Regions from separate parts of the Pseudoalteromonas maricaloris genome, predicted to be linked through region 2. Evidence: predicted binding sites of a transcription regulator. Region 2 holds the regulator's gene; each other region holds the start of a gene.
The links. The regulator MetJ, encoded in region 2, represses methionine synthesis genes. The targets are predictions, from matches to a motif close to TAGACGTCTAGACGTCTA.
Positions count from the first base shown of each region.

Region 1: the regulator MetJ is predicted to act here: its motif matches at 6,293-6,310, upstream of CTT31_RS14610 (methylenetetrahydrofolate reductase).
Region 3: the regulator MetJ is predicted to act here: its motif matches at 6,290-6,307, upstream of CTT31_RS05300 (homoserine O-succinyltransferase).

Region 1 covers NZ_CP024625.1:3,311,775-3,322,590, reverse strand. Annotated here, with positions in the region: gene CTT31_RS14655 (DUF3369 domain-containing protein) at 1-37, opposite strand, end outside; gene CTT31_RS14650 (DUF2721 domain-containing protein) at 96-494, opposite strand; gene CTT31_RS14645 (putative signal transducing protein) at 604-951, shown strand; gene CTT31_RS14640 (YjaG family protein) at 935-1,528, shown strand; gene tsaD (tRNA (adenosine(37)-N6)-threonylcarbamoyltransferase complex transferase subunit TsaD) at 1,578-2,591, shown strand; gene plsY (glycerol-3-phosphate 1-O-acyltransferase PlsY) at 2,853-3,443, opposite strand; gene folB (dihydroneopterin aldolase) at 3,568-3,918, shown strand; gene folK (2-amino-4-hydroxy-6-hydroxymethyldihydropteridine diphosphokinase) at 3,925-4,413, shown strand; gene CTT31_RS14615 (undecaprenyl-diphosphate phosphatase) at 4,410-5,210, shown strand; gene CTT31_RS14610 (methylenetetrahydrofolate reductase) at 5,290-6,246, opposite strand; gene CTT31_RS14605 (M16 family metallopeptidase) at 6,517-9,393, shown strand; gene CTT31_RS14600 (diacylglycerol kinase) at 9,470-9,877, opposite strand; gene cysE (serine O-acetyltransferase) at 10,121-10,816, shown strand, end outside.
Region 2 covers NZ_CP024625.1:437,396-448,211, forward strand. Annotated here, with positions in the region: gene CTT31_RS01745 (gamma-butyrobetaine hydroxylase family protein) at 1-359, opposite strand, end outside; gene hslU (HslU--HslV peptidase ATPase subunit) at 409-1,737, opposite strand; gene hslV (ATP-dependent protease subunit HslV) at 1,749-2,267, opposite strand; gene CTT31_RS01760 (SPOR domain-containing protein) at 2,338-2,868, opposite strand; gene priA (primosomal protein N') at 2,882-5,053, opposite strand; gene rpmE (50S ribosomal protein L31) at 5,268-5,483, shown strand; gene CTT31_RS01775 (malic enzyme-like NAD(P)-binding protein) at 6,256-7,497, shown strand; gene metJ (met regulon transcriptional regulator MetJ) at 7,579-7,899, opposite strand; gene metB (cystathionine gamma-synthase) at 8,244-9,464, shown strand; gene metL (bifunctional aspartate kinase/homoserine dehydrogenase II) at 9,469-10,816, shown strand, end outside.
Region 3 covers NZ_CP024625.1:1,221,838-1,232,653, forward strand. Annotated here, with positions in the region: gene CTT31_RS05275 (hypothetical protein) at 1-919, opposite strand, end outside; gene CTT31_RS05280 (hypothetical protein) at 970-2,571, opposite strand; gene CTT31_RS05285 (hypothetical protein) at 2,940-3,410, shown strand; gene CTT31_RS05290 (soluble NSF attachment family protein) at 3,456-5,072, opposite strand; gene CTT31_RS05295 (DMT family transporter) at 5,301-6,191, opposite strand; gene CTT31_RS05300 (homoserine O-succinyltransferase) at 6,369-7,316, shown strand; gene CTT31_RS05305 (homocysteine S-methyltransferase family protein) at 7,306-8,385, shown strand; gene metH (methionine synthase) at 8,395-10,816, shown strand, end outside.

The sequences.
Region 1 (10,816 bases), 1.2 Mb from region 2:
TTTCTAGCACTTCATCTGAGAACAAAAATCCGCTCACAGATTGCTCCTCTTTTTATGCTGACTCAACGTTAGTATAGTCGGCAGTAACAAGGCCGCTAATCTTGTTGAGGTTTTTTCTCGATATTTTGCAATTCTAGTTCGATTGCATCGCAAGAAATGTGGATTTCATAAAGAGAAAGTAGCAATGACAAGGTTAGGCTACACAGACTCGCACCAAACAATGTGACGCCAAGTAAGGATATTTCAAGAAACAGGGCAAACATTGAAGACGTGCAGAGTAAAAATGCGATGACGCCCCATACTTGCATTCGTCTGATCAATCTAATTCGTTTTCTTAAGTTTTCTATTTGTGCTTTAACCAAGGATCTTATGGTGTCGCCTTCTCGGGCGTTTAATTCACGGATCAATTGTGCGAGTACCAAAAAGCGATTGGTGTAAGCGAGTAGCAATAAAGAAATTGCTGGGAATAATAGGCCCGGTGTTGTTAGAGTCATAGTCGTATTTTAATGGAATGGCTTGATGTTTAAGTGTGATGATAATGAATGATTTTATCAAGAAACAAATGAGCACATTGAGTGCTAATTCGATAGTGAAGATAATGCAATGAGTGAACAGTCTTTTCATTGGGTGCAATTGTGCGCTATCAGCGGCTTTGTTGAAGCACATTTGCTCAAAGGTCAACTAGAACAAGCGAATATTCAGGTTCGCTTACAAGGTGAGCATTTGTCAGGGGCTATTGGTGAAATTCCAGCAGAGCAAGCTGCCATCAAGCTCTTTGTTTATGCAATAAAGTTACCCGAGGCTCAGGAAATATTGGTAAACTATAACAAATCACGTCATCGCAGTGCCGCCGAGCTGTCGGATTGGCTATGTAATCACTGTGCAGAATTAAATGGACCAGCGTTTGAATATTGCTGGCAATGTGGAAATAAGCATGAGCAAAGCAAATAACTTTCAAAGAATTAGAGAGTTAAATTATCTTCAAAAAGCAGTCTTAGGCGCTGCTATTATTGAACGTATGTTGCCAAATTATTCACTATTTAGTGAGGCAACGGGTTTTGGCGACGAGCAAGTACTCAGAAATGCGCTGAATTTAATTTGGGAGAAAATATTACTGCCTAAGAGCAAAATTAGCTTAGAAAAGCTGGTTGAAAAGGTAGAACCAAATGTACCTGAGCTCAGTGAGTTTGATATGTTTGGTACCTATCCCGCAATCGACGTAGCGACAGCGCTGTTAGGCATGTTGCAAGGTCTGATGACAAAAGATGAACATGAGTTTGTAAGCGTTGCCAAAATTTCTCAGGCAACGGTAGCCAAATACATCGAATTTATGTTGATGGCGGAAGATATATCTCCAACGAATGAGTTAGTGCGTGAACACCCGCAGATGCAGTATGAAATTGAAATCCTCGCTGAGCTTATCGAGCATGTGGAAAATATGGGGCGTATTAGCAGCGAATCGGTGAAGTCGCTAAAGGCCTTGGCACTAGCTGACGGCCAAACAAATATTGGTTTGGAACTTGAGTAGTTGATTTCGTATAATCAGCGGCTGCAGTAAAGAGTTTGGAGAAAGTAACTTGCGTATTTTGGGTATAGAATCCTCATGTGATGAGACGGGTATTGCTATTTATGATGATGAGCAAGGGCTGTTGGCACATCAATTATATTCTCAGGTAAAAGTACACGCCGATTATGGTGGGGTAGTGCCTGAACTTGCTTCTCGTGATCATGTACGCAAAACAATTCCTCTTATTGAAGCTGCTTTCGCCCAAGCGGGTTGTGGTCCAGAAGATCTTGATGGCATTGCTTACACCGCAGGGCCGGGTTTGGTCGGTGCTTTGTTGGTTGGCACCTCAATTGGTCGCTCGTTAGCATTTGGTTGGGGGATCCCTGCCGTTGCCGTACATCATATGGAAGGCCATTTGCTTGCCCCTATGCTTGAAGACGATAAACCAGAGTTCCCATTCGTTGCGCTGCTAGTCTCTGGTGGCCATACCATGATGGTCAAAGTCTCAGGTATCGGTGAGTATGAGGTACTTGGTGAGTCAGTAGATGATGCCGCTGGTGAAGCATTTGATAAAACCGCAAAGCTGCTCGGTCTTGATTATCCTGGCGGCCCAATGCTTGCGAAAATGGCGACACAGGGTAAAGCAGGGCGATTTACTTTTCCAAAACCGATGACAGACAGACCTGGTCTGGATTTTAGTTTCAGTGGATTAAAAACCGCAGCGGCAAACACGATCCGTAATGAAGGCGATGACGAGCAAACGAAAGCAGATATTGCTCATGCTTTTCAAACCGCAGTCGTAGAAACGCTAGCGATCAAGTGTAAGCGAGCACTGAAAGAAACAGGCATTAAAAGCCTGGTGATTGCAGGTGGCGTCAGCGCCAATACTGAACTTAGGCAAAAGCTTGAGCGCATGATGCTTGGTATGAAAGGGCGAGTTTATTACCCGCGCACTGAATTTTGTACAGACAATGGGGCGATGATAGCTTATGCAGGAATGCAGCGCCTAAAAGCAGGTCAGCATGCGCCACTTGATATGAAGACTAAACCGCGTTGGCCGCTGGATAGTCTAGAAAAAGTCTAGGGTCTGTTGATCTTTGCTGTTTGATTTTTGTTCTCCTGAGTGTGTTTTGGTCGCGACGCTCGACTTGCCGCCTAGTAATCTAGGCAAAAGTTGAGCAACAATGAACAAAGCGCACTCAGGTGAACCCAAAGGGCAGCGCTTGATTAGCATTTCTACTGTGTTCTCGCCTGACTCACATAGAATAACTATGCTACGCAGGCTCTGCCTTGTACAAATACCAATCAAACTGCTGCAAAAACAAACTTGAAAGGTAAACAGGCCCTAGTCTTTAGACTTTTTCCCCACCTTGGGCTCTTTACCACTCAAGAGCCTTTTAATATTTGCTCTATGACGAATAATAATCACCACAGTTAAAAAGCTTACCGGCACCGTATAAAGCGGTTTTATCCACCATGTGTAAAGTGGAGCAGCTGCGACTGCGACAATCGCTGCGAGTGAAGAGTAGCGTGTTAGCGCTAGCACCACGAGCCACGTACTAATCAATAGCCCACCCAATGACAAGCCGATGGGTAATAGCGCACCAAATGCTGTTGCTACTGCTTTACCACCGTTAAAGTGGAAGAAAATAGGATAAATGTGGCCTAGGCATGCGCTTACGGCTATTGCACCTAGCCATACAGGCTCTATTTTCAGAAAGTAAGCTCCCCACACCGGGATGGTTCCCTTTAAAATATCGAAGACGAGCACTAGCGCAGCTGGGATCTTTCCTCCCAATCTTAATACATTGGTTGCGCCTGGATTATTAGAACCATTAAAGCGTGGATCTGGCAGGTTGAATAACCGACACACCAGAATCGCTGAGGAAATCGATCCCAATAAATAAGCACATACGCACATTAAACTGATTAACACTGTCTTCCTTATTTTTTATTGCGTTGTTTTGGGCTATGATCGGCGGTCTTAAGTCCTGCACAGATCGCGAATTGCGATTAGAAAATGCGGGTGAATTACAGCGATAAACATGTTTGGAGTTTACATGGATAAAGTCTATATCTCACAGCTACACGTCGAAGCCATAATAGGAGTGTACGACTTTGAAAAAGAAAGTAAACAAAGCCTTTACTTTGATGTTGAGATGTTGACCGATATTAGCGCTGCCGCTCGCCATGACGATATTAATTTGGCGGTTGATTATGCCAAAGTGAGTGAGCGTATTATTGCGCATACCCAAGCAAAACCCGTTGAGCTATTAGAAACCTTAGTTGAACAGCTTGCTGCAATGATCCTAAATGAATTTAATGTACAACAAGTGCTTATAAAAGTGAGTAAACCTGCTGCCGTGCCACAAGCACAAACGGTTGGTGTAGAAATTGTGCGTAAGAAGTAGATTATCATGGCACAAATTTTTATCAGTCTCGGCTCAAACATAGAAAAAGAAAAAAATTTGCTGAGTGGCTTGAGGGTATTGATAGAACACTTTCCGGATTTTCAACATTCGAGTGTTTTTGAGAGTGAAGCCGTCGGATTTGCAGGAAATAACTTTTATAATTCGGTCTTTGCTGCACAAACACAGCTGTCTTTAGACGAAGTGTATAAACTGCTCAAGTCGATAGAATACGATCATGGTCGTCGCTGTAGTGAAAAGAAGTTTAGTCCACGCACATTAGATCTCGATATTCTCTTTTATGACCACCTTATTTGTTCATCACCCGCTCAGTTGCCTCGGGATGAAATAACCAAAAATGCCTTCGTGCTTCAGCCATTAGCTGAACTAGCTCCTGATTTTATCCATCCTGTTGAGGGTAAAACCATTGCTCAGTTATGGCAGGAGTATCACAACCCAACTCAAAAATTATGGAAAGTGGAGTTTCCCAAGCAATGAGCTTTATTGAGATTGTCGTCCTTGCAATTATTCAAGGTCTCACTGAATTTTTACCTATTTCGAGTTCTGCCCACTTACTGCTACCTTCTCAGGTACTAGGTTGGCAAGATCAGGGTCTTGCCTTTGATGTTGCTGTTCATGTCGGTACTTTACTGGCTGTCGTTATTTATTTTCGACAAGACATTGTCAGCCTACTGGCAGGATGGTTCAAATCATTCTCAGGTACGCACTCGAAAGAAAGCCGGCTGACTTGGTGTATTGTGGTTGCCACCATTCCATTCGTGATCTTAGCCCCACTACTTAAAGACATCGTAGAAGTTTACTTACGTAGTGCTTGGGTGATTGCAACATCGACGATAGTATTTGGTTTACTGCTTTGGTACGCCGACGTGAAAGCGAAACAAATCAAAGACGAATTTGCCTTAAACTGGAAAAGCGCGCTGATATTGGGACTTGCGCAAATTACCGCTGTTATTCCCGGCACATCGCGTTCAGGCATTACCATCACCGCAGGTTTATTACTCGGGCTTGATAAGAAAAGTGCGGCGCGCTTTTCGTTTTTAATGTCTATTCCAGTCATTTCTATGATGGGGCTGTATTACAGTTTAGAGCTTGCTACCGGCGATGAAGTGGTTGATTGGAATGCGTTATTAAGTGGTGCGGCACTGTCGTTTATCTCTGCTTATGCCTGTATCTTCTTTTTTCTGAAAATCATAGAGCGCATGGGTATGATGCCATTTGTCATTTACCGCTTGTTACTTGGGGTGGGATTAATCGCTTTCTTGAGTCTAAGTTAATCTGGGCTTTGAATAATCCAGCAAGGTTAACAGAAAAGCCAGCTTGATGAAGCTGGCTTTTTCAGTTTACTAGACTGCATTAAGCAATTTGCTTTTCCGCAAGGCATAATTCCATGGTCGCCTTCAATAGCCTGTAAAGGTTTATCGATGCATCTATTTCTTCTTTGCGGTTTGTTAAGCTCTCAATATTTAAGCCAAGAGAAATATCTAGATGTGAGCAGCTTTTTAAGATTTGATCTAGATTCTCTCTACAAATACGAATTGACTCACTTAGTGTATTGTCTGCATCTAACATGCGCCATTTGGTTGCTTCTGGTACTGAGATCCCCAGCCACTCCATAAACTGCAAGGTCTTTTCTCCACCACATGGAGTAAAGGTAAGAATAATGCGTTTTGGTGTTTGCCCTTGCTGTTTACAGGTGCGAGCATAACTTGTGATAAGATCTATGGTTGCTTGAGCGTCATACACTGCTTGGGAAACAAAGAATTGGCAGCCTTGCTCTGTTTTATCTATCAGCCTTTCGTGTTCATTACGCTTACTGGCATGGCGCTCTGCGATGGTTACACCACCCAAGAAAAAGTCATCTTGGTGATGCTTCAATACCTTATAGGCTTCAGAAAGCGGCAACTTAATATCGCCTTGTGAAGACGGGCTGCCCACTAATACTAGATTGTTCAACCCATATTGCTGTTTAGTGCTGCTTAACCAATTGCCAAAAGCTTCACTATCGCGCTGTGCCACACTTTTATACGTAATTACATCAAGGTGTGACAATTCGCGGATCAACTGGCTATATTCACACGGATCAACGGTGTGCTTAAAAGGAAATGGGCGTGGTACTTGAGTACGGCTGCTTTCATCTTGAATGTCGTAGATGATCACGCCGTCGTATTCAATCTCATGTAAACGGCCCAAAAGTTTAGCGGCAATTGATTTTAGCTGTTCTGGGTCGGTGCCAATCTTAGGTGGTGTGGTACCAATTAAATATACCCCTTGGTTAGGGTCAATGATTTTCTCTTGAAGCGTTAAAGCCATAATCCTCATTCCACAAAAGCATTTCTGTATCTCTTTACTAATATAGCAGCCATTTAGACGTCTAGATAGATTTTTTTAATGAAAGAATTTCAATAATTATGAATTAATCTCAAGTGCTCAAATCAAAATTTCATATTTGTTTACACATTAGGGTGGTAAATCACCTTGGAAATTAGCGAATTAGTATGACTTTGGGGCATAATCAGGAGGTTTGCTAACGTAAGTGAACACGACTTACTTAGAATAAAAAATATGATTAGGACCAAATTCATGAAATTCAAATTACTAGCAACCAGCTTTGCCGTAAGCTTAGCGCTTAGTGGCTGTGCAGCGACGAATTCAGACCAAGCTCAACAGTCAGCTGTAAGTACTCAAGCTGCCCAATCCAATAAAGTATTCGCCCAAGATTATGTTTTGGAAGAGCTAGAAAATGGCCTTCGCGTCATGGTAGTTAAAACTAACTATCCTGATGTAGTGTCGCTTCAAATTCCGGTTTCTGTTGGTTCGCGTAATGAAGTAGAAGCGGGTAAAACCGGCTTTGCTCACTTCTTTGAGCATATGATGTTCAAAGGCTCAGAAAAGTATCCACAAGACGTTTATTCGGACATTTTGAAAAACTCAGGTGTTGATAATCGTGCGTACACTACCAATGACTACACGAACTACCACTTAAATTTCTCAAAGCAGCATTTAGATAAAGTATTAGAAATCGAAGCGGATATCTTTCAAAACCTGACATACAGTGAAGAACAGTTCCGCACCGAAGCACTAACTGTGAAAGGTGAATACCTTAAAAATAATGCCAGCCCAGTTCGAAAACTGCTTTCTGCGGTAAGAAAAGAAGCATTTGATAAACATACCTATAAGCACACAACGATGGGCTTTTTTGAAGACATCGAAGCAATGCCAGATCAAATGGCCTATGGTAAAACCTTCTTTGAGCGTTTTTACAAGCCTGAATATGTATCACTTGTGATCGTAGGCGATGTGGACCCTAAAGCAACTATGGCTATGGTGAAAAAGCATTGGGGTAATTGGAAAAAGGGTGACTACCAAGCCGATATTCCTGTTGAGCCAAAGCAAGACAAAGCGCGTTACGTTCACGAAAAATATGATGGCTTACCGGGTCACTGGTTGCTAGTTTCGTATAAAGGTACTGCATGGGAGCCGAAGAAAAAAGACCGAGCGGCACTTGATCTGATCTCGCAGCTTTATTTCTCTGAAAATTCAGCGCTGTATCAAGAGCTGGTGGTAGATAAACAGCTTGCAAGCCAAATGTTTACCTATAACCCTGAAACCAAAGACCCAGGTCTTCTGCATGTTTTCGTTAAAGTAGAAGATGAAAAAGATTTGGCGACAGTGCGTGATGCAATCAATAACACTTACGCAAAAGCACGCACAGAGCTGGTAGATGAAAATAAACTTGCTGCACTTAAATCAAACCTAAAGTACAGTTTTATTAACGGCCTTGACTCATCACAATCTATTGCTTCGACACTCGCGAGCTACATGCATTTTGAGCGTGATCCTGAAGTGGTGAATGAACTGTATGCAAGTGCAGATAAAGTCACTGCAAAAGATATTCGTGATATTGCCAATAAATACTTTGTGGACAGCAGCCGCACAACGGTGACTATGTCTGCACTTGAGTCTGTCTCTGGTTTTGATAAGGAAGTTAACTTAGATAAGTTAGTGGCAAAAATGGACAAGCCAGTAACGCGTCATTTCAACGTATTAGACAAGACTAATAACTCACCGCTGGTGGATGTGAATTTTCTTTTTTACACAGGTGCTGCTGCCGATCCTGCAGGTAAAAAAGGTCTTGCTGCGCTTACTGCGGCTATGATTGCCAAAGGCGGAAGTGAGTCGCAATCATACAAAGAAATTCAAAAGGCGCTGTACCCGATCGCTGGTAGCTTTGGCTATCAAATCGATAAAGAAATGATTTCTTTACGTGGTCGTATTCATAAAGACAATGCTGATCAATGGTATGGCATTGTGAGTCAGCAGCTTTTAAACCCAGGGTTCAGAGAAGATGATTTTAAACGTCTGAAAAAAGAGCTAATCGACGGCATTAAGGCTGGTTTGAAAGCGTCAAATGATGAAGAGCTAGGTAAAGAAGTGCTTTATCATGAGTTGTACAAAGGCCACCCATACGAAAGCTATAACTTTGGTGATTTATCAGACTTAGAAGCAATCACTTTAGATGACGTTAAGGCTTTTTACGCTCAGCAATTTACTCAAGCTAAACTCAACGTGGGTATTACTGGTGCACTCGATAAACAGCTAAAAGAAGCGATGTTTAACGACCTTGCGGCTTTACCTAAAGGTGAAGAAGCGCGTTTACAAGTGCCTGATGCCCCTAAACTGTCTGGCCATCACGCAACCATCGTAGAAAAGAATGCAAAATCAACAGCGGTGTCTTTTGGTTTCCCAATCGACACGGTTCGTAGCAGCAAAGACTGGGCCGCGCTTTGGTTGGTGCGTTCATACTTTGGTGAGCACCGCAGTTCAAACAGCCACTTGTACCAGCGTATCCGTCAGGTTCGTGGCATGAACTATGGTGATTATGCATATATCGAATACTTCCCTCGTGGTATGTTCCAAACTAAGCCGGATGCAAACTTAGGTCGTAGTGAGCAAATTTTCCAAGTGTGGTTACGCCCACTTCGTTCTAATAACGATGCCCATTTTGCAACGCGTACCGCATTGTTTGAACTCGATAAGCTGATCAAAGAAGGGATGAGCAAAGCAGACTTTGAAGCAACACGTAACTTCTTAATCAACTTTGTGCCGCAAATGGTGGCGAGCCAAGATAGACAGCTCGGTTATGCACTTGATAGCCAGTTCTACAACACCGATGAGTTTGTTGCTTATGTGACAAAGCAGCTAGCGTCACTGTCTGTTGAAGACATCAATCGTGTTATCAAAGAGAACTTGCAGACCGAAGATATTCACTATGTGTTTATCACTGGCGATGCAAAAGATATGGCGCAGCGCCTAAGTGCTGAGCAGTCATCTCCTATGACTTATAACACGAAAAAGCCAGATGTATTACTGGCAGAAGATGCTGAAATTGCTACATACCCGCTCAATATTCCAAGTAAGAATATTAAAACGTTGGATGTAGAAAAAGTGTTTGAATAACGATTATTCAGCTTAATAAAAAATGGCGGCTAAAAATTTAGCCGCCATTTTTTTTGTGTCAAAACCACGCGTAATGTTAGGTTATGGTGTTGAACCACTCCACTGCGGCAGCTATCCAAATTAACGAGCTAATTAATAATGTCAGCGTAACGGCCGCTGATGCCATATCTTTTGCACGACCAGATAGTAAGTGATGCTCTGTACTCACTCGATCTGTCAGTGCTTCGATTGCCGAGTTGATGAGTTCTATGACCAATATCAACAGTACACTACCGACCAATAAGGCCCACTGAGCAATACTTTGCGCCAATATGATTGATAAAGGAAGACTTGCCACCAGTAACCACGTTTCTTGTCTAAATGCCGACTCTTCTTTATAAGCCGCTTTCATTCCTTTCGCTGAGCAATGCGTTGCTTTGATTATTCGCGCAAGCCCTGTGCCATTTGGTTTGTTGGTATCCGTTGTCTTGATCTTTATCGACATATTAGCGATCCCGCGTTGGTAGTATTCAATGGGGCGTTATTATACGAAGATCTACTCAGTTCGACAGTGCTAAATTGTAAGAATCTTTGGTCCAACAGAGGGCATTTAAAACCGTACTAAAATATGTTGGTTGGTTATTAGATATAACCAAGTGTTTGAAGCCTGATTTTTTATAATACATGACACTTAATGACTCTAAGCGTTACACTATGAGAAGTATCAGTATTATCGGAAGTTCGTCACATGAGACATGAGATTTGGAATAAGTTACGCGAAGAGGCCAATGAGTTGGTTGCTCGCGAACCATTACTTGCTAGTCACGTTTACTCGAGTATTTTAAATCACGAGTGTCTTGGTTCTGCATTAAGCTTTATCGTTGCGAATAAGCTAGCGGATGCGGTGGTGTCAGCATTTACAATTCGCGAGCTGTTCGATCAAGCCTTTGTGCACTGCGACACCATGCTGACTCATGTTGCACATGATATAAAAGCCGTTAAAGATCGCGACCCAGCTGCCGATAGTTATCTCAACGTAATTTTAAATCTGAAAGGTTTTCATGCAATCCAAGCACATCGATTGGCATACTGCTTATGGCGTCAAGACAGAAAAGAGCTGGCTCGCTTTATACAGAGCAGAACCTCTGAAGTATTCGGTGTTGACATCCATCCTGCTTGTAAAGTCGGTCATGGTATTATGTTTGACCATGCGACTGGTATAGTCATTGGTGAAACCGCGGTTATTGAAGATAATGTTTCTATCCTGCAATCAGTCACACTTGGTGGTACGGGTAACGAGCAGGGTGACCGTCACCCGAAAATCCGCGCCGGTGTATTGATTGGTGCTGGTGCCAAAGTACTTGGCAACATTGAAGTAGGAGAGGGCGCTCGAATTGGGGCAGGTTCTGTTGTACTCAGCCCTGTAGCACCGCACACTACTGTA
Region 2 (10,816 bases):
ATAGGTACGCTGTCCTTTTGAGTTTGATACTCTTCTACAGCGTTTACATATTCCTGCCATAGCGCATCGTGTTGTGTAGCTATAGTGTATAAGTATTGCCAGCTGTAGAGCCCTGAGTCGTGACCATCATCAAAAACAAAGCGTGCAGCATAGTGACCAACGGGTTCAATTTTCTTTATGGCGACATTCTGTTTGTTTAGCACGAGTTGCTTTTGCGCCGGACTATGCCCTTGCACTTCGGCTGATGGTGAGTGTGTTCGCAAGAATTCGGCACTTAGTGTAAAACAGCGGCCGTCCTCAAAAGAAACATCGAGCACTTTACTGAGCGTATGATAATGAAGTTTGGTGACTTGATACATAATTGGTATAACTCAAAAAGCGGAGCCTTGCTCCGCTTTTGATTTTAATTTATAGAATGAAGCGGCTTAAATCTTCATCCTGAACAAGCATGTCTAAATGCTGTTCAACGTAGGCGGCATCAATCGTCAAGGTATCACCGGCCTTTTCACTGGCATCGAATGAAATCTCTTCCATCAGCTTTTCCATCACAGTGTGAAGGCGGCGCGCACCGATGTTTTCAGTTTTCTCGTTGACCTGATATGCAGCTTCAGCCAGTTTGGTGATAGCGTCATCGGTAAAGTCGATAGTGACGTCTTCTGTTTTCAGTAGCGCTTGTTGCTGCTCTGTAAGAGATGCATTTGGCTCAGTTAGAATACGTTTGAAATCACCCGCAGTCAGTGCTTCTAGTTCAACGCGAATAGGTAAACGACCTTGTAGTTCAGGGATTAAATCCGACGGCTTGGCCATTTGGAACGCACCTGACGCGATAAATAAAATGTGGTCGGTTTTTACCATACCGTGTTTAGTATTAACGGTTGAACCTTCGATAAGTGGTAGTAAGTCGCGTTGTACACCTTCACGGCTAACATCTGGGCCAGAAGATTCACCACGCTTACAAATTTTATCGATTTCATCAATAAACACGATACCGTTTTGTTCAACTGACTCAATAGCTTGCTCTTTAAGCTCTTCTGGATTAACAAGCTTTGCAGCTTCTTCTTCAATCAATAGCTTAAGTGCTTCTTTAATCTTCAGCTTACGGTTCTTTTTCTTGTCACCCGACATGTTTTGGAACATGCTCTGTAGCTGGCTGGTCATTTCTTCCATACCAGGAGGAGACATGATCTCAACATGAGGCGCCGTTTCTGCGATGTCGATCTCAATTTCTTTGTCGTCTAACTGACCTTCACGTAGCTTCTTGCGAAATACTTGACGTGTTGACGAATTTTCATTTGGCTGAGACTCACCCCAAGCGTCTTTTGCTGGTGGCAAAAGTGCATCTAAAATACGTTCTTCGGCGGCTTCTTCAGCGCGGAATTTGAATTTCTTGGTTTGCTGTTCACGTGTTAGTTTAAAAGAAACTTCGACTAGATCACGGATGATGGTTTCAACTTCTTTACCAACATAACCCACTTCGGTGAACTTAGTAGCTTCTACTTTGATAAATGGCGCGTTAGCAAGCTTTGCTAAACGGCGGGCAATTTCAGTTTTACCCACACCTGTTGGGCCGATCATCAAAATATTCTTTGGTGTAACTTCTGCACGCAGCTCTTCATCAAGCTGCATACGACGCCAACGGTTGCGCAGTGCAATCGCGACGGCTTTTTTGGCTTTGTCCTGACCGATAATGTGTTGATCAAGCTCGTGCACAATCTCTCTTGGAGTCATAGCTGTCATGACGAGTCCTATTACAATTCTTCGATAGTTTGGAAATTATTGGTAAATACGCAGATATCGCCAGCGATCTTCAGGCTCTTTTCCACGATTTCTTTCGCACTTAAGTCTGTATTTTCAAGTAGTGCGGTTGCAGCCGCCTGTGCGAAGTTACCACCACTGCCGATAGCAATAAGATCATGCTCTGGCTGCACCACATCGCCGTTACCTGTGATGATAAGCGAGGCGGTTTCATCGGCTACCGCAAGTAGGGCTTCAAGCCTTCTTAATGCTCTGTCGGTACGCCAGTCTTTTGCCATTTCTACGGCTGCTTTAGTGAGATGGCCTTGGTGCATCTCAAGCTTTGCTTCAAAGCGTTCAAATAATGTAAATGCATCAGCCGTACCGCCAGCGAAACCTGCCAGTACTTTACCATTGTATAGACGACGTACTTTACGTGCGTTGCCTTTCATAACTGTGTTACCAAGCGAAACTTGGCCATCACCGCCGATAACCACTTTGTCATCGCGACGAACACTAACGATGGTAGTCATAGTAATCCTTATCTGGGCCTGTGCCCGTGTAACTCTAGATTAGTAGGAAATATGGGTAGACTTATAAAAATCAAGTCCAGCCCCAAATCCCGCAGCCAAATATCCCAACACGCTGCAATTTGTTTTTATCGCTCTCGGCTAAACGTTTGGTATCGTAGGGACCAAGACGGACACGATACCAGACACCGTTACTCCCTTCGGTACGACGGATCTCCGCGATTAATCCAGCAAACGCAACTTTGGCTTTCATGGCTTCGGCTTGGCTATGGGTTCTAAATGAACCACACTGCATTTGATAGGGGCCTTTGCTCTCGATCTCTTTAACTTCGACCTTGATTTCATGATTTTTAATTTCTTCAATGAACTCAGGTGGGCGAGGCTTTGGTTTAATAACCTTTTGCTCGGCAACTGGGTGCGGATTTTTGGCTTGCTCTACTTCTGTAGGATCGGCATTGGTTTTTATAAACCAAAGACCGTAGGCAAACCCACCGATTAGTAGAAATGCAAAAATAGCAGCAATAACAGGAAATTTTGCCGATTTTTCTGGCTTGTCTTTCCCCTTGCCTTTAGGTTTCTTATTGATGTAATCGTGCTGTGCCATAGGTTATTTGATTTTAATAGCTATCCATTGGATCAACATCTATGCTCCAGCGTACTCGATTGGCAGACTCATGCGTAGCAATATAGCGCGCAAGTTGCGAAAGGTAGTCCCGCAGCACAGTGCGTTGTTGTGCGTGTATATGTAATTGATATCTGAACTTTCCAGCTATTCGTTCAAGTGGTGCTGGAATTGGACCCAGCAATTGTATACCAGGATAGGGGGTAGCTGGAACCAAATCCGACAAAAAGCGCAATACTGTATTTATATTTGTTGCCTCGGCGCGGATGATAGCTAAGTGTGCGAAGGGGGGAAGCATAGCTTCTTCACGCTCTTGTAAGGCATATCGCGCGAAGTCGCCATAACCATTATTGATTAAATCTTGCAATAATGGATGTTCTGGAAAATGCGTTTGCAATAACACGGTTCCCGCTTCACCGGCGCGTCCGGCTCGTCCAGCAACTTGCGTAATAAGCTGCGCCATTTGCTCGGTTGCTCTAAAGTCGCAAGAGTAAAGTCCTGAGTCCACATCCAAGATAATCACAAGACTGACATCGGCAAAGTGGTGGCCCTTGGCAAGCATTTGAGTGCCGACCAGAATTCGCGCGCCACCTTGATTAATTTCTTCGAGTGCGCTTTCAAGGCTGCCCTTACGGCGCGTAGAATCTCGGTCAATGCGAGTAACGGGAATATCGGTGAAGCGTTCGCTTAAAAAGCCTTCGAGTTGTTCTGTACCAAGCCCTGTGGGCATGATTTGGGTGCTGCCGCAATCTGGACACTGTCTCGGTACAAAGTCCTGTTCACCACAATGATGGCATACCAAGCGGTTCATGTTTTTATGGTACGTGGCGCTGGTAGAGCAATGTTTACAGGTATTAAGCCATCCGCATTCGTGACACATCAATGTTGGTGCAAAGCCTCGACGATTTAGAAACACCATAACTTGCTTACCGCGAGCGAGTGTTTTTTCCATCCAATGTAAACTCATTGCTGAAAACCCGCCTTGTTCTGGCTGACCTTTCATGTCTACAAGGTGAAATTGGTTATCGTGCTGGGTCTGCGCTCGTTTACTCAGTGTGACGAGTTGGTATTTGTTGGTAATGGCTTTGTGTAATGTTTCTAATGCCGGTGTTGCGGTTCCTAAAAGCAAAGGGCAGTGTGCCTGATGCGCTCGAAATGCAGCGAGATCTCTGGCGTGATAGCGCAGGCCTTCTTGCTGTTTAAACGAGTTGTCGTGCTCTTCGTCAACGATGATCATGCCGAGATTTTGAAATGGTAAAAAAATGGCCGAGCGAGTACCGATAACCAAAGCGCTCAGACCCTTTTCGGCGCGACGCCAAGTATGTAGGCGCTCGTTATCGGTTAGATTTGAGTGCCATAAATCAATGGGCAGGTTATTGAAGCGCTTCTTAAAGCGGTTGACTGTTTGCGGTGTGAGTCCAATTTCAGGCACCAAGATCAGTGCTTGTTTACCCGCTTTTATTATGTTTTCAAGGCTTTGTAAGTAGACTTCGGTTTTACCACTTCCCGTTACACCTTCGATTAAAAAGGTACGGTAACCGACTTGTGCATTGACGGCGCTGCAAATAGTCGCTTGTTGGTCGTTTAGGCGTGGTTTTTCGCCAAGCTGTAATTCGTTTTGCGACCAATCACTATCATGCTCAATAGATTGTGAGATAAGCGCTTTTTCTTCCAATGCTTTAATTGTTTGGCTTGCAAATCCGAGCGCTTTGAGTTCGCTTAATTTTATTGCGCCACCTTCATATAATTGTGAAAGCAGTGCTTGTTGCTTTTTGGCTCGCAGTGTTGGTAGTTTCTGCCCTTTTTCCGTTAATCTGACGACAGGGATCTGAGTTTTGTCTGGGCTTCCGCCGTCTCTAAGTACTGCCGGTAGTGCTGTGAATAAGGTATCGCCAATTGGATGACAGTAATACTGAGAGACAAAGTGTAAGAAGCTAAGTTGTGCTTGATTAAAGACAGGATGCTCGTCCAACACCTCAATAATTTGCTTGAGCTTTTCTTTTGGTACATCGGTGTCGTCTTTTTTAGCAAGCGCAATTGCAGTGCAACGGCGGTTGGCGAAATTGACGGTGACTCTCATTCCTGCTTCAACTTGCATGGTTGGTGCTAGCAAATAGTCGAATGTTCGGTGCAGTGGCAGCTTTAAAGCTACTTCAAGAATGAGCATGTATTACAATTCCATAAAGTGAGCGCAGTGACGAAGTATATACCTAAGGTGGTACGAATTGAAAACGTACTCTGCGACGGTGACAAAAAACTCTGAAATATTGCTTGTAGATTGTTCAGATAGGCACTAAAATACGCGTCCACATTTTTGTATAACTACGTATGGTGCCAGACTTCGGGTTTGGAGAGCGATACGGCCTTAACTAGAGGTTGCTATGAAAGAAGGTATTCACCCTAATTACGAGACGATCACTGCATCGTGCTCTTGCGGTAACAAGTTCGAAACTCGTTCAACGCTATGTAAAGATATTCACCTAGACGTATGTTCTGCATGTCACCCGTTCTACACTGGTAAGCAGAAGATCCTTGACACAGGTGGCCGTGTAGATCGCTTTAACAAGCGTTTCGGTGCACTTAGCAGCAAGAAGTAATCTTGTTGGTCTAGTCGAAAAAAGCACCTTAGGGTGCTTTTTTTGTGCCGGTTTGAAAATACCTTCTCGATTTATACATCCTATTCTGCATCAGCAGATAGGCCGTCAGTCATCCCGCCTTCATTGTGTCTTTTATTCTTCTAAAATAAAAAACTTGCCAGTTTGGCAGCAAAACTTTACTGATCTCTTGAGTAGAGTAAAAACTCTATTTAGTAGATAAATACTGAATATTTACGAGCTTAAGTTGTGAAAATAATCAAAGCTCATATAGTAAATAGTATCAGGTATGAGCACTTAATATAAACCAAAGTCAGTATATTGTGATTAAATGTCGGTATCTTGACGTTAAAATTAGCTAAGTTGCTATTTTCTTATTGTTTTTATAGTTAGTGTACATTTGTGCTAATTTTCTACATTTTGTGCTGGTTTTAGCGTCTTATTTTTTAAGTTTTAGTCATTTTATTTGTGAAATCTTTCTTAAAATTGAGCTTATCTTCTCGGAAAAGTATAGAAAATACCGTGCTAGTGGATAGACCTGATTTTACTTGAATAATGAGCAAAACTCGGTATTGTGTGAATACGGTCGATTAACTATATGTCCTATTGACATACCGCGACAGCAAAGCATATGCGCTTGTTGAGTGGTTGAATGTCGTCGCTCATATAGTTAATCGCACTGTGTGTTGCTGTAACCAGCCTGATAGGTTGCCAACATTCAGAATGCGAACGTTTACCACACTCTCACATTAACTTCGTAGGAAAATATCGCGCCATGACAGATTTTCGTCAACAAGCTCTAGATTATCACGAGAAGCCCGTTCCAGGTAAAATCAGTGTTGAGCTCACTAAACCTGCCGAGACCGTAAAAGACTTAGCACTTGCATACAGCCCAGGTGTTGCAGAGCCAGTACGTGAAATCGCGGCTGATCCGGCGAATGCATACCGTTACACGGGTAAAGGAAATATGGTTGCGGTGATCAGTAATGGTACGGCAATTCTTGGCTTGGGTAACTTAGGTCCTTTGGCGTCAAAGCCTGTTATGGAAGGTAAGGCGCTATTATTTAAGCGTTTTGCGGGTCTTGATTCAATCGATATCGAAGTTAAGCACAACACCACCGAAGACTTCATTAATACGGTGGCAAATATCGCAGACACATTTGGCGGTATTAACCTTGAAGATATTAAAGCGCCAGAGTGCTTTGAAATTGAGCGTGCGCTAATCGAACGTTGTGACGTTCCTGTTTTTCATGATGATCAGCACGGCACCGCAATTGTAACCGCTGCGGGTATGCTGAATGCGTTGGAAATTCAAGGTAAAGATATTCATGATGCGATTATTGTGTGTCTTGGCGCGGGTGCAGCCGCTATCGCTTGTATGGAATTACTGATCAAATGCGGTGCTCAACGTGAGCACATATATATGCTAGACAGAAAAGGCGTGATCCATACTCGCCGTGATGACCTAAATGAATACAAAGAGCTGTTTGCAAACAACACGGATAAGCGTACGTTACAAGATGTGATTGCGGATGCGGACGTATTTGTTGGTGTTTCTGGCCCAGACTTACTTTCTGCTGAAGATCTAAAGTTAATGGCTGACAAGCCAGTGGTATTCGCTTGTTCTAACCCAGATCCTGAGATCAGCCCTGAAGTTGCACACGGTGCACGTAATGATTTGATCATGGCGACAGGTCGCTCAGATTATCCAAACCAAGTAAACAACGTGCTGTGTTTCCCGTTTATCTTCCGTGGTGCGCTTGATGTACGTGCAACCGCTATCAATGACGAAATGAAGATTGCAGCGGTTGAAGCAATTAGAACGATTGCGAAAGAACCTGTGCCTGCTGAAGTGTTAAAAGCGGCTGACGTGGATAGTCTTGAGTTTGGTCCTGAGTACATTATTCCAAAACCAATGGATCCGCGTTTGTTACCTCGTATCGCAAAAGCGGTAGCGGTAGCTGCAATTGAATCAGGTGTGGCACAAATCGATATGCCAGCTGGATATATGGAATAATACCATTGGTATTATCCAAATGAAAAAAGCCTCGATTGAGGCTTTTTTTGTGTCTGTAAGTCCACAGAAAAAGAGTAGTTATCACTCTTCGTTTATTTCTGGGATCTCCAAACCGCGTTCTTCCATTATTTGTCTTACCTCTAACGGAATACGCTCTGGATTATCTTTTCTCAAGTCTTCATCGCTCGGCAGTGGCTGACCTGTGAAGGCATGTAGAAACGCCTCACATAAAAGCTCACTGTTCGTGGCATGACGTAAGTTATTCACTTGGCGACGTGTACGCTCATCAGTTAGCACTTTGAGTACATTCAGAGGTATGCTCACCGTGATCTTTTTTACTTGCTCTGCTTTCTTACCGTGTTCTGCATATGGGTGAATATACTCACCGTTCCATTTTGCCATAATTGTGTACTTGCCTCAGTTACATCAATGCCAATATGACTGGGTTCTGGTCTACATTATTCACCAACCGCATGAATATAGGGATAACCTTACGAATTAAAGATAAATCCCAAACTCAAATAGATGAATAAACTAATCCGCCATAGCGAGATAGAAGAATCTCTGCCATAGTTTTCAATAACTCAGTCGTATTAGCAACGCCTAGAGTGGCGAAATTTTATCGGTTTAAAAAAGATAGTCAAATACTAGTTATTTAGCCATTTAGCGGTATAAATGTTTTGACTTCTAGTTTCTGTTGCTCTAACCTTTTAGACGTCTAAACATCCAACTATCTAGGTGACCTTATGAGTCAAGTTAACAAATCGACGGTTGCAGTGCGTCATGGTATAGAAGCTGATAAAGCACATGGGGCAGTAGTGCCACCGCTTTACCTTTCTACCACCTATTCTTTTGCCGATTTTGATACCAAACGCAACTACGATTATGGCCGCAGTGGTAACTTTAATCGTGATGTGCTTGCACAGGCACTTACCGAACTTGAAGGTGGTGCTCGTGGCATTATTACCGCGACTGGCATGGCTGCCGTTCACCTAGTAACTCAGCTACTTAACCATGACGATACGCTGGTTATTCCACATGACTGTTATGGTGGTAGCTATCGCTTGTTTACATCGCTTGCTAAGCGTGGATTGCTCAAATTAACCGTCTTGGATCTCACACAATCAGAAAGTCTTGCACAGCTGCAGCAGATCAAACCTAAATTAGTTTGGATTGAAACACCAAGTAACCCAATATTAAGGCTAACGGATATAGAAGCTGTCGTAAATGCAGCACACGCTGTGGGGGCTTTGGTCGCCGCCGACAATACCTTCTTGTCTCCGGCACTACAAAATCCCATTGCTTTTGGCGTAGATGTAGTCGTGCATTCAACTACTAAATATATCAATGGTCATTCTGATGTCGTGGGGGGCGCGGTGATCGCGCGTACACAGGAGTTGGGTGATGAGTTAGCTTGGTGGGCGAATAATATCGGTATTACAGGTGCACCTTTTGATAGTTATCTAACCCTACGTGGACTGCGCACCTTAAACGTGCGTTTACGCCAACATCAAGAAAATGCTCAGCTTATTGCGGAGTATTTAGAAAAGTCGCCGTATGTTAGCCAAGTTTATTACCCTGGCCTTGAGTCGCATCCTCAACACGAACTTGCGAAAAAACAACAGCTCGGCTTTGGTGGCATGGTGAGCTTTGATATCAAAGGCGATCTGCAAACATCAGCGAAGTTTTTAACGTCTCTAACACACTTTTCATTGGCAGAATCTTTAGGTGGGGTTGAGAGTCTTATTTGCCATCCAGCGACGATGACACACGCAGGTATGGATCCGCAAGCGCGTTTAGAAGCGGGAGTGGGCGACACGTTGATTCGTATTTCTGTAGGAATTGAAGATGTACAGGATCTCATTGCAGATCTGGAATCAGGATTTGCATGTATTGATGAAAGTCAGGCGAGTGATGATGCTAAGTCATTCAAATTAACGCCTGCACATACAGTAGCGTTGTGGTGAGTAAATGGCAAAAGTAGTACATAAGTTTGGTGGTTCGAGTTTAAGCTCGCCAGAGCGTTATCAGGCGGTTGCCAAGATAGTGTTAGAGCAATGTCAGCTAGGTGACAGTGTTGTGGTTTCTGCTGCAGGAAAAACAACGAATACCCTAGTGAAGTTATGGCAAAGTTTTGAGCAGCAAGATGTTCGCGCATTTAACGATGTTTTATTACAAGTTGAAAATCATCAACGAGAATTAATTGATGCCCTGTTTGTAGGTGAACAACACAGTGTGTTACTCAAACAGCTCGTCAATGAGCTGCAAGCAATCGCTTTAGGGCGAGAAGAACAACATCTTCACTACGCGAGTTTACTTGCACATGGAGAGCTATGGTCGGCTCGTATATTAGCAAACTACCTAAGCTCTCAAGGTGTTGAAGCCAAAGCTATCGACGCTCGTACGTTATTTGTACAACAAGAGGGGGTGTTACTACACGCCCATAACAAAGAAGCGTGCTATCGCGCCATTGATGATCACGCTATCTATATCGTTACCGGTTTTATTGCTGCAAATACACAAGGTGAAACGGTGACTTTAGGCCGAAATGGCAGTGACTATAGCGCAACTTTGTTGGCAAGTTATCTTGATGCGGCTCAAGTATCAATTTGGACGGATACAACTGGTGTATTCAGCACAGATCCACGTAAAGTCGCTAATGCCATAAAATACACTAAGGTATGTCGTGGCCAAGCTGAATTACTCGCACGATTAGGCAATCCGGTACTGCATGCAAAAACGCTGTCTCCACTTAAAGATACCGATATAAAACTACAAGTTCGCAGCAGCTTTGACGCCGATGCACTTGGCACTGAGATAGTAAAGGCAGGCTATAGCAAAGAGAAGCGCTTTATTACCACTTTTGGACAACTTGACCTGTTACGCGTTGAGCAGCTAAAAAGTGGTGAAGTGAAACAGCTAAGCCAGCTTATTCAGCATAGCATTCATCATTTTGTTAAAGGCGGAGAGGCACACTTACTGGTGCCATCTGAGTTTAGCCATGTTGTGATCAAAGCGCTGGATTCGCGAGCCAATATTATTGAGTCGCAAGTACAAGGCTTTGCTATTGTAGCCCCAAGTCAGGATGTTGCTGGGTTACATCAGCAAGCTCTGGAATTATTGGATGAACATGCGATTGTCACCCGTTTTGTGCTGCAAGAGCGCCATTACAGCTTAGTGTTAACCGATCAAGCAATTGATAGCGATCTACTTGCTATATTGCACGAACGTTTGGTGAATAAAGGCAGAGAGCTTGCTGTGATTGTAGCTGGTGTTGGCAATGTGGGTGAAGTGTTCATCGAACAATGCAAAAACCAAG
Region 3 (10,816 bases), 780 kb from region 2:
CAAGATAGCTTGCTAGTAAGCGTGATAGCTCAAGTTGTGCGATTGGACGCTTGGCTTGTATATTTGAGCGGGTATCCGTGAGGGTGAGGTCGGTATTTTGAAGCAGCAACCAATGCTTATCACTTAGGCCAACAACCTGAGTTTGATTAAGGGTGTGGCGAGATACGCTATCAGCTTGGCGAGTAACAATTAAACTATCGTCATTCAATGAATAGCTAGACTGTGTGGTGTCATTGTGGTGATGGCGCAGCGCCGGCGGCTGATATTGTCCGATTAAGGTGGTAAGTTCAATGCGAATGGCGTCGCGAGTACTTTGAATAAGCCAATTTCCGGTTTCATCTCGAACAAAAATAGCCGGACTATATTGGCCAGATTTATCCACGCTAAATGCTTGCCAAGTGGTATTACAGGCTTTGGCGCAGGAGGGGGAACTTCGAGTAAGGGATGACTTGTCTTTTGTCAGAGATTCGTCATAGTTATCATTAAACACAAAGGGTAACTCAGCTTTACCCGACGCGAGTTGTAACGTGAACAGTAAGCGCCGTTGATTGCCGCTGGCATAGAGTCTGTTTTCTTTTAGATAACCGAGCTGGAGTTGAGAGTAACTCTCTAACTTTTTCATGTTTCCAGCTTCACCTTGATAGCTGGGCTCATACGTCTCGCTATTGAATGGTGCGGTTTGCTCTAATTGGGGAAATTGCAGCGTTTGTTTGCAGGCATCTTCTGCGCATGTTTGTAAGGTGATCCTTTGGTCCTGATATTGAAAAGAATACCAAGGTGAAAGGGCTTGATAACCTTGTTGACCAGCGTGAAATAATAGCGGTAGGGTTGATGTGTCGTAGTGCTCTGACTCTGCTGAGGCGTTAACGCTTAAAGACAAAGCCCAGCAGGTAAGCGTGGTGGCGATGAACTTATTCATAATCTTTCCTTATTGGAGTAGGGCAGCGCATAGCCACCCTTAACAAAAACCTAGTGAATGATGCCTTGGCGTTGGCCCGCATTAACGGGTTTGTTGAGTTGGACAGAGAGCCAGTTTTCAACGTCACTACGTAACGACGCGTCGCTATCAGGACCGGATTGTGACGAATAGAACCATAACCCTGTTGGTGCTGGAGCATTGACATTGCTGCCACAGGTAAAGTGATTTGCCGCATACATCACCGCGCCTGAGCTACCATATTCGTAATGACTGTCCGAATAACCACCGTAGCCTCTGGCTTGCACCCGACCTTTTGAATCAAGGGTAAAGTGATACACTTCATTGGGTTGCAACAGAAAAGGACTGACATCGGACGAATCAAAGCGCGCGCGCATTGTGGTGGTAACACTGGCTTGATTACCCGAACGCGTGATCATGCCTGCCAAGTTGGTGATAAGCGCATCGGCCAATTGACCGTCCAGCAAGCTGCCAGGGTTGCCATTGACGATGGCTGAAGTAATGCCAAGTGCCGCTTTGACGACTCCAATGGTGGAGTTTAAATTCCATGTGGTGTTGTATCCCATGGCTGCGCCACCGGCTTTATTAAACAAGATGACTTCAGGTGCCGCTCCTGGCAAATCGACCGCAAATTTTGCGCCGTCAGTTGCATGTGAGTTGGTACCTTTTGACCAGATTTTTTTAGCTTGCCCGGTTACATGGTAGCGAGCTGAATAAGTGCCTCTGACTTCTAAATTGCCCGAACAGGCATTACTTTGATTACATGCAAATCCCCCAGTGTCTGCACACAACATTTTGACGTGGAACTCTGTCGAGTTATGGGCTGAGGTGTTGTCGAAACTGAGTGCTTTATTTTTTGACCAACGTTTCCCCTTAGCTGAGTGAAAGGCGCCGTAGGCTGAGGTATTGACATAAGCATGGTGCTTAGAAAAACCACTACCATCGCTGGTGGATGTGCTCCAAGGCGTTTGGGTTGATGGGTAGTTAGTTACCACTTGGCCTGTGCTGGTTGAAGGGGTCACCATCTGACATGAGCATTGTGACTTAGGTCCGAAGATGGGTTTTTTAGTCAGCAATTCTTTTAATTCGGCAAGAATATCTGACGGTAGCGTCCTATCGTATTCAAGTACCGAGAGCCCTTTACGTTTAGGAGCTGCGTACTCCTTGTGCCAAGTGCTGTATAGCTGCGGTGCATTTAGCTCTAAATGTTGGCTGAGCGTTGGCACTTTTTGCTGTTGTGTCCATTTTTCGAATACCGTCGGTTTAAATTGAATAAGATATCGAGTAAAGAAAAAGTTATCTTCAGGCGCTTGCTCGGTAAAAGCATTTTCCCATGCTGATAACACGTTTTGATCGATAGCTTTTGCTTGGCTTAGCATCTCGCCATCTCGATAGTCGCGGATCAAGCTATCGACGTAGCGGTCTAATTCATATTCTTCGTCGTTGTCGGAGATATATTCAAGCAAGGAAACACGGTCTTGAGACCAGTTTGAAATGGCTTGCCACGCTTCTGGGCTTACTTGAGAGGGAGCCATTTCTCCATATTCTTCTGCGGCTTGTAGCGAAATACTACCCAGTAACAACGTGCTGGTAACTAGGCTGACTAATTTTGGGGTGAAATTTCTCTGTTTCATTTTTCTATTCCTTCATCGTTGTGCTGAGTCAACATGCCTCATGCATTGTTAACTTGCCTTGTGATGTTGGAAACTTTTTCAGCGATTGAATAGGAGGTTGTAGGGCCAGCTAGGGTCAACTTGGGTAAAACCTTTGATATTAAACGGACGCCTTGGGTTAGGTAAGTTTTGATATCAAGCTGTGGTAAATAAAAACTTAAATATCAAAGGTCTGCTTATATTTTTACCCGAATTTACCCAATTGCCCCGTAACTTTTGCTGCAATCAATATTCGCTTGAGGCAGGATTTTGCTATCGCCGTTATTGGAGTCTCAGCGTGAGTACATTCGCAATCGAATAACGGTGTCATAACCAATAAGGAGACAGTTATGAGACGAGTAATAGTATTGGGAGCAACTTTGATTGCGAGCTTTGTACAAGCCCATAGCCCAGAAATGATAGCGCAGCTCGAAGTTGCTGATGGGGCGAAATGTCCAAAGCGGCAAACGATTCTGCTAGGTAAAATGACATTAACTGCTGGAACCTTTAAATATTTACACAGTGAAGGAAGTAACGTTTGTACCAGTCCTAAGCAGAGTATTTCTGGTCGCATTACACCACAACTAGATTGTGGCCAGTTTGATGATTGGCGGCTTGCTTATGATATGGGTAATAAAATGTGTCAATCTCTACATCAAAATATGAAAGGCTTTAGTAATAGCTTAAAGCCTGATATGGCAGTGTATCCACGCTTTGAAGGGCCTTTTGAATTTAAAGGAGACCGTCATCACCAAGAGTATGAGGCCGGTATGGGCGTGACCTTAGCATGTTATTTATGTGAGACCGCCACGGTTAACTAGGGCCTGTTAATACCAGAAGGGGCGAACGCCCCTTTGTTGTAGACATCAAGTAGCGTTGGAGCACGCTAAGATTTGCTCCAGTTGTGCAACTTTTTCACAAAGAGGTGCAGTATCGAAATTAGCGTCTTGGCATTGAGTGAGTACATATTGTGCCGTGGTAACAATATTTCGAATACGCGGCTTTTTGGGCAGCGTTTTGATATTAAGATAGCGTTCAAGAGTACGCACTCGTAAGCGACCATCATCGATATTCACTTTCCATACTTTGCTTTCTTCCGCTAATTCGACACGGGTTTTGCCACTACTTTGTTCCCAAAGCGTCAAAGTGAGTGTCATTACCTCAACCATCAATTGTCTAGCGGCCTGTTCGTCAATGCTCGTATGTTTACTGTGCAATCCATGAGTGCTGGTACGGGCGGTATAGTGAATAATGCAGTAAGTAAACAGCACACCCACTACAAATGCGATAAACCCGACGAGTACATGAGACAAAATACTTGTCTCTGTTTGGTGCTTAGGCGTGGCCAAGACGTTAGCGCTTTGAAGGCGAAATTGATAAAGATTTTCACTCTGCACACGACTACTTTTAAGCAAGTCATTATAACGCTGTGCGGTCTCTACCGCTTCTTTATAAGCGTGTGTTTGTAGTTGGGACTGCAATAAGGCAATGTAAAATAACTCCGTAAGCTGACTATTTTGCTGATTATGTGCTTCAAGCCCCTGTTTAAGTAACGTTTGTGCAGTTAGGTTTTCGCCCTCAAGCTGCTTGAGTTTGGCTTCAATAAGCAGAGCTCGCTGATCAACTTTACCGTGTTGAATTAGTTGCCGAGTACGTTTGAATGAATCGAGTTGCTGTTGTGCCTGAGTGATATGGTTTTGAGCAATGGCAATTTCGGCCAATAATAAATAGGCTCGAGACAATTGGGTATAGGCGCCGCTTTGTGTCAAAGGTTGAAGTAAATCTTCAATGATTTCAGTTGCTTTGTTGTAGTCGCGCTTTTTGTAGAAGACTTCCGCGATGCTTAGCAAGGTGTGGTTCGCTTTGACCTGGTCGCCCGCTTGCTGGTGGAGCGCATGGGCTTGACGAAACGATAGAATGGCATCATCCAACTGATTAATATCCCTCGATACATTCCCTAAATTGTTAAGCGTGATCGCTTGCCTCTGCAGGTCATTTGTTGCTTTCGCTATTTGGTAGCTTTCTAAAAATAAAGTAAGGGCAGTGTCTAAATCTCCTAGTGCCTGATAAGCATTAGCTAAATCGTTTGCCGATTTACCCAGGAGTTCGTTTTGTTGCAACTTAGCCGCAAGCGTTTGCGCTTCGTGGAAGCTCTCCAGCGCTTGAATATAATTGCGCTGGCGGTAACGATTAATACCACTTTGTCTTAACGCCTGAAAGCGTTGGAGTGTGGTTAACTTCCATGCTATCAACTCATCCAGAATTTGATTGCTGAGCTTTATGTCACCCGCTCGACGATACAAGCTAGCAAGCTCAAGGTGTGCATCAAAAGCTTGAGCTCCGTTGGGTTCAAGCGTTTCAAGATGTTGCTTACAAGACAAAATTTGGCTTGTGAGGTTAGCATTATTGGCACTTGGGCATTCTGAACCATGCGCCGGTAACACAACGAGCAGTAAAGCTAAAAGCAAAGCAAGCAAAGGCATAAATATTAGTCTGGATACATTGTTTTTACATATTAATATAGTGGTAACAAAAAGTCGTGTCTGCCTTTAATAAATCTCAGGTCGACTACTTTTTTGGATTTCACAACTGGTTAGCACCAAATGTTTAAATTTATCAGTATGACCAGACTACACTTGATACGGTCAGGCGGTTGCAGACAACGCATTAGATGGAGGCCAATATGCACACATATTAAGTGTGTATATTGGCTATCCTTTTAGCAATAAAAATACCCCAGCCAAAGCAATTAGGCCTCCAAACATCATAGACTTAGTAATAGCTTCTCTGCGCAGTAGCCCAATCGTCATGACCATGAGCGGTGCCGTTGCAAAGATGGTTTGTGCGATAGCGGGATCAGTATGATTAACGGAAATCAACTGTAGCCACAGCCCAATAAAGGTACCAAAAAACACTGCAACGAATAACCAGTTTTTACCGTCGATTTGTTTAAGTGTGAGTGCTTTAAACAGGCTTTGTGATCGCAAACAAACAACAATAAAGGCCACAAATAGGGTGCCGGATCCCAAGCGGATAAGTGCCGCCCACAAACTACTAATGCTTTCGTTATTTAGCGCACCTTTGGAAAGTACCATACCCGCCGCTTGGCAAATGGCAGCCGTGAGTGCAAAGCAGACTCCCAAGAGATAATGTTTTTTGTCTAGCACTGGCTGGCTTCTACTTGGCTTAATCGCTAGCATCACGCCAACAGTCGTCACTGCAATGCCGATCCAAGCGGATGCGCTGAGATAAACACCAAGAAGTACAATGTTTAAGATCCCCGCGATGGCAGGTGCAAGACTTTCAATAACCAAAGTGCGAGCAGGACCTATATTTCTAAGTGCGGCAAAGTAGGCGCTGTCACCAATTGCTATGCCCAGTACCCCACTGGCTATCAGCCAGCCCCAGCTCGAGAGTAAGGTCGGGTACATAGCATCACCTGCGATGATCAAACACAAGATCATCAAAGCAGAAGCGATGACGCCTTTGCTAACGTTCAACTCAAATGGACTAAGGTGATGGCTAAATCGTTTATACAGTATGGTTGAGCCAGCCCATACCCCAGCCGCCGCAATCGCTGCCGCTTCGCCAATACCAATCATAAATATCAAGTTTCTTGTGTTTATTTATATGGTGGCAAGTATACATAAATTGAAATAATCAGTGAGAGGTGAGACATCAAATTATTATTACAAATGTTTAGACGTCCATACATCTAGAGGTTGAAATTTTCCAGTTTTTGTCCATAATAATGCCATTCGATTAGTCTGGAGCAGCGCATGCCAATCACCGTCACCGACGAACTCCCAGCCATTGCCCAATTGCGTCATGAAAATGTGTTCGTGATGCCACAAAGTCGTGCATCAACGCAAGAGATCCGCCCAATGCGGCTCGCGATATTAAACTTGATGCCGAATAAGGTGGAGACTGAGGTGCAATTTATCCGATTACTGGCAAATACCCCTTTGCAGGTGAATGTTGATTTGTTGCGACTGGACACCCACCGTAGCTCTGAAAACTCAGAGCAACATCTAGATATGTTTTACCGCTATTTTTCGGATGTGAAAGATCAAAACTATGATGCTTTGATAGTCACCGGTGCGCCGCTGGCGCATCTTGAATATGTCGATGTGGTGTATTGGCGGGAATTACAGGCGTTTTTTGATTGGGCTGAGCACCATGTTACTTCAACCCTGTTTTCTTGTTGGGCCGCACATGCCGGTTTGTATCACCATTATGGGTTAAAGCGAGCACTCAAAAATGACAAACTGTGTGGCGTATTTAAGCACCACTGTTATTTTGACCACGGGGCGCTCACTCGCGGTTTTGATGATGAGTTTTTGGTGCCACACTCACGCTATGGCCACATCGACATCGATAAAATTAACGGGTGTAAAGACCTAGTGGTGTTAGCGGGTTCTGAAAAAGTAGGCGCTTACTTAATTAAAAATCACTCAGGTAGCCAAGTATATATTACCGGTCACCCTGAATACGACGCCGATACGCTACAAAAAGAATATCTTCGCGATTGTGAAAAAATGGCCAACGCACCGCAACCTGAGAACTATTTCCCTGAGAATGACACCAGCAAACGTCCATCTAAGACATGGCAAAGCCATGCATTCTTGTTATTCTCAAATTGGTTAAACTACTATGTTTACCAAACCACACCTTATGATATTAACTTAGTTAGCCAAGATGTAAGGACTAACAATTATGCCGAGTAATGTAGCCGTAAACGGTGAGCAAATAGCAGAGCAGCTTAAGCAAGCGATGCAGCAACGTATTCTGATCTTAGATGGTGCAATGGGAACCATGATCCAAAAGCACAAATTAGAAGAAGAAGACTATCGTGGTGAGCGCTTTAAAGATTGGCATGTCCTTATCAAAGGCAACAACGATCTGTTAAGTTTGACGCAGCCTGAGATAATCAAACAGATCCATCGCGATTATCTAGCTGCTGGCGCGGATATCATTGAAACCAATACTTTTAATGCTACCACCATCTCGATGGAAGATTATGATATGGCAAGCCTAAGCCGTGAGATTAATCTTGAATCGGCGAAGCTTGCACGTGCGGTATGTGATGAATTTACCGCCAAAGATCCTAGCAAACCTCGCTATGTGGCTGGTGTGCTTGGTCCAACGTCAAAAACCTGTTCAATTTCTCCAGATGTAAACGACCCTGGTTTTCGCAATATTACTTTTGACAAATTGGTTGCAGCCTATGTTGAATCAACGCTTGCTCTTATCGAGGGTGGTGCTCATCTTATTTTAATTGAAACTATTTTTGATACGCTCAACGCCAAAGCCGCTTCTTACGGCGTAGAAGAAGCCTTCGAGCAAGCGGGCGTCACTCTGCCTGTTATGATCTCGGGCACGATCACCGACGCTTCCGGTCGCACGCTATCAGGGCAAACCACCGAGGCGTTTTATAACTCCATTCGCCATATTAAGCCAATCTCTATCGGCCTCAACTGCGCGCTAGGCCCAGACTTATTAAGACAATATGTAGAAGAGCTGTCACGGGTTTGTGAGACCTTTACCTCTGTGCATCCAAACGCAGGGCTTCCTAACGAGTTTGGTGAATACGACCTAGAAGCCGACGACATGGCAAAAGAGATTATTGATTGGGGTAACGAAGGGTTTATCAATATTGTTGGCGGTTGCTGTGGCACCACGCCTGAACATATTCGCGCCTTCGCGAGAGGCCTTGAGCAAACCCAGCCGCGTAGCTTGCCTAACATCGAAGTGCGGATGCGTTTGGCAGGTCTTGAAGCCTGTAACTTAAATTAGGAATTCACCATGACACAAACAGCAGTATTTACCAATGTCGGTGAACGTACCAATGTAACGGGATCGGCAAAATTTAAGCGCTTAATTTTAGAAGAAGATTACGAAATCGCGCTGGATGTTGCCAGAGAGCAGGTTGAAAGCGGCGCGCAAGTGATCGATATCAACATGGATGAAGCCATGTTGGACTCAAAAGCTGCGATGGTGAAGTTTCTTAATCTGATAGCGTCAGAGCCGGATATTTCTAAAGTCCCCATCATGGTCGACTCTTCTAAATGGGAAGTCATTGAAGCGGGCCTAAAATGTATTCAAGGTAAAGCCATTGTAAACTCAATCTCCTTAAAAGAGGGTGAGGCACCATTTATCCACCAAGCCAAAATCATCAAGCGCTTTGGTGCTGCTGTGGTGGTGATGGCATTTGATGAAGTTGGTCAAGCGGAAACCGCAGAACGAAAGTTTGAGATCTGTCAGCGCTCTTACAAAATCTTAGTTGACGAGCTTGGGTTTCCGCCAGAAGACATTATTTTTGATCCGAATATTTTCGCGGTCGCTACGGGTATCGAAGAGCACGATAACTACGCCGTAGAATTTATCGAGGGCACGCGCAGAATTAAACAAAACCTGCCGCACTGTAAAGTGTCAGGGGGCGTATCGAACGTCTCTTTCTCTTTTCGTGGTAACAACCCGGTGCGTGAAGCGATCCACTCTGTGTTTCTTTACCATGCGATTAAAGCGGGCATGGATATGGGGATCGTCAATGCGGGTCAGTTAGCCGTGTATGACGATATTCCAAAAGAGCTCCGTGATGCCGTTGAGGATGTGATCCTCAATACCGACGCCGGTGCTGGCGAGCGATTGGTTGAAATCGCGCCTAAATACTCGGGCATGGCGCAAGCCGAAAAACAGGAAGATTTAGAGTGGCGTTCTTGGCCAGTTGAAAAACGCTTGGAGCACGCCTTAGTTAAAGGGATCACCGAGTTTATCGACGAGGATACCGAGGCCTGTCGCCAACAGTTTGATAAGCCAATTCAAGTGATTGAAGGGCCTCTGATGGATGGCATGAACGTGGTTGGCGACTTGTTTGGTGCGGGCAAAATGTTCCTGCCTCAAGTGGTAAAATCTGCTCGAGTGATGAAGCGCGCGGTTGCCTATCTTGACCCTTACATTGAGGCCGAAAAAGAAGAAGGCTCTAGTAACGGTAAAGTGATCATGGCCACGGTTAAGGGCGATGTACACGACATTGGCAAAAACATTGTGGGCGTGGTACTGCAATGTAATAACTACGAAGTTGTGGACTTGGGTGTGATGGTGCCGGCAGAGAAAATTCTGCAAACGGCCATTGATGAAAATGCTGATGTCATTGGCTTGTCTGGCCTTATTACGCCTTCCCTTGATGAAATGGTGCATGTCGCTAAAGAAATGACACGCCGAGGCTTTGATATTCCATTGCTTATTGGTGGTGCTACCACATCGAAAGCCCATACCGCAGTTAAAATTGAACCTCAGTATGATAAAGGTGTGATTTACGTCAATAACGCCAGTCGTGCGGTTGGTGTGGTATCTAGCCTGTTAAGTAAAACACAAAAGCCTGAATTTTTGGCAAAAACCGCGGATGAATACGTCAAAGTACGAGAGCAGCAAGCGCGTAAAAAGCCACGCTCAAAACCGGTTACCTTGGCGCGAGCTCGCGATAATGCGGTAAAACTTGATTGGCAAAGCTACACGCCACCGGTCCCAAGTAAGTTGGGGATCACTGAATTTAAAGACGTGAGCATTAAAACGCTACGCGATTATATCGACTGGACGCCATTTTTTATGACCTGGTCATTGGCCGGTAAATATCCACGTATTCTACAAGACGAAGTGGTTGGTGAAGAGGCGCAAAAACTGTTTCATGATGCCAATGCCATGTTAGATCAGTTAGAACAAGAGGGTACTTTGCAGCCACTGGGTGTAATTGGGTTGTTCCCTGCTAACCGCGTGGGTGATGATATTGAAATTTATACCGATGAGTCGCGCAGCGAAGTCTTGGTTACGTCATGTCAGTTACGTCAGCAAACCGAAAAAACCGACTTCCCTAACTATTGTTTGTCGGATTATATTGCACCTAAAGGCACACCTGATTATTTCGGTGCATTTGCCGTTACTGGTGGTCTTGAAGAAGATGACTTAGCAGATGCATTTGATACTAAGCAAGATGACTACAACAAGATCATGATTAAAGCGGTCGCAGATCGCTTAGCTGAGGCATTTGCTGAATACTTGCATGAACAAGTGCGTAAAGTGCACTGGGGATTTGCAGCGGATGAGGCGCTAAGTAACGAAGAGCTTATCCGTGAAAACTATCAAGGGATCCGTCCAGCGCCAGGGTATCCTGCGTGCCCTGAACACACCGAAAAACAAAAAATTTGGCAGCTGTTAGATGTCGAAAACC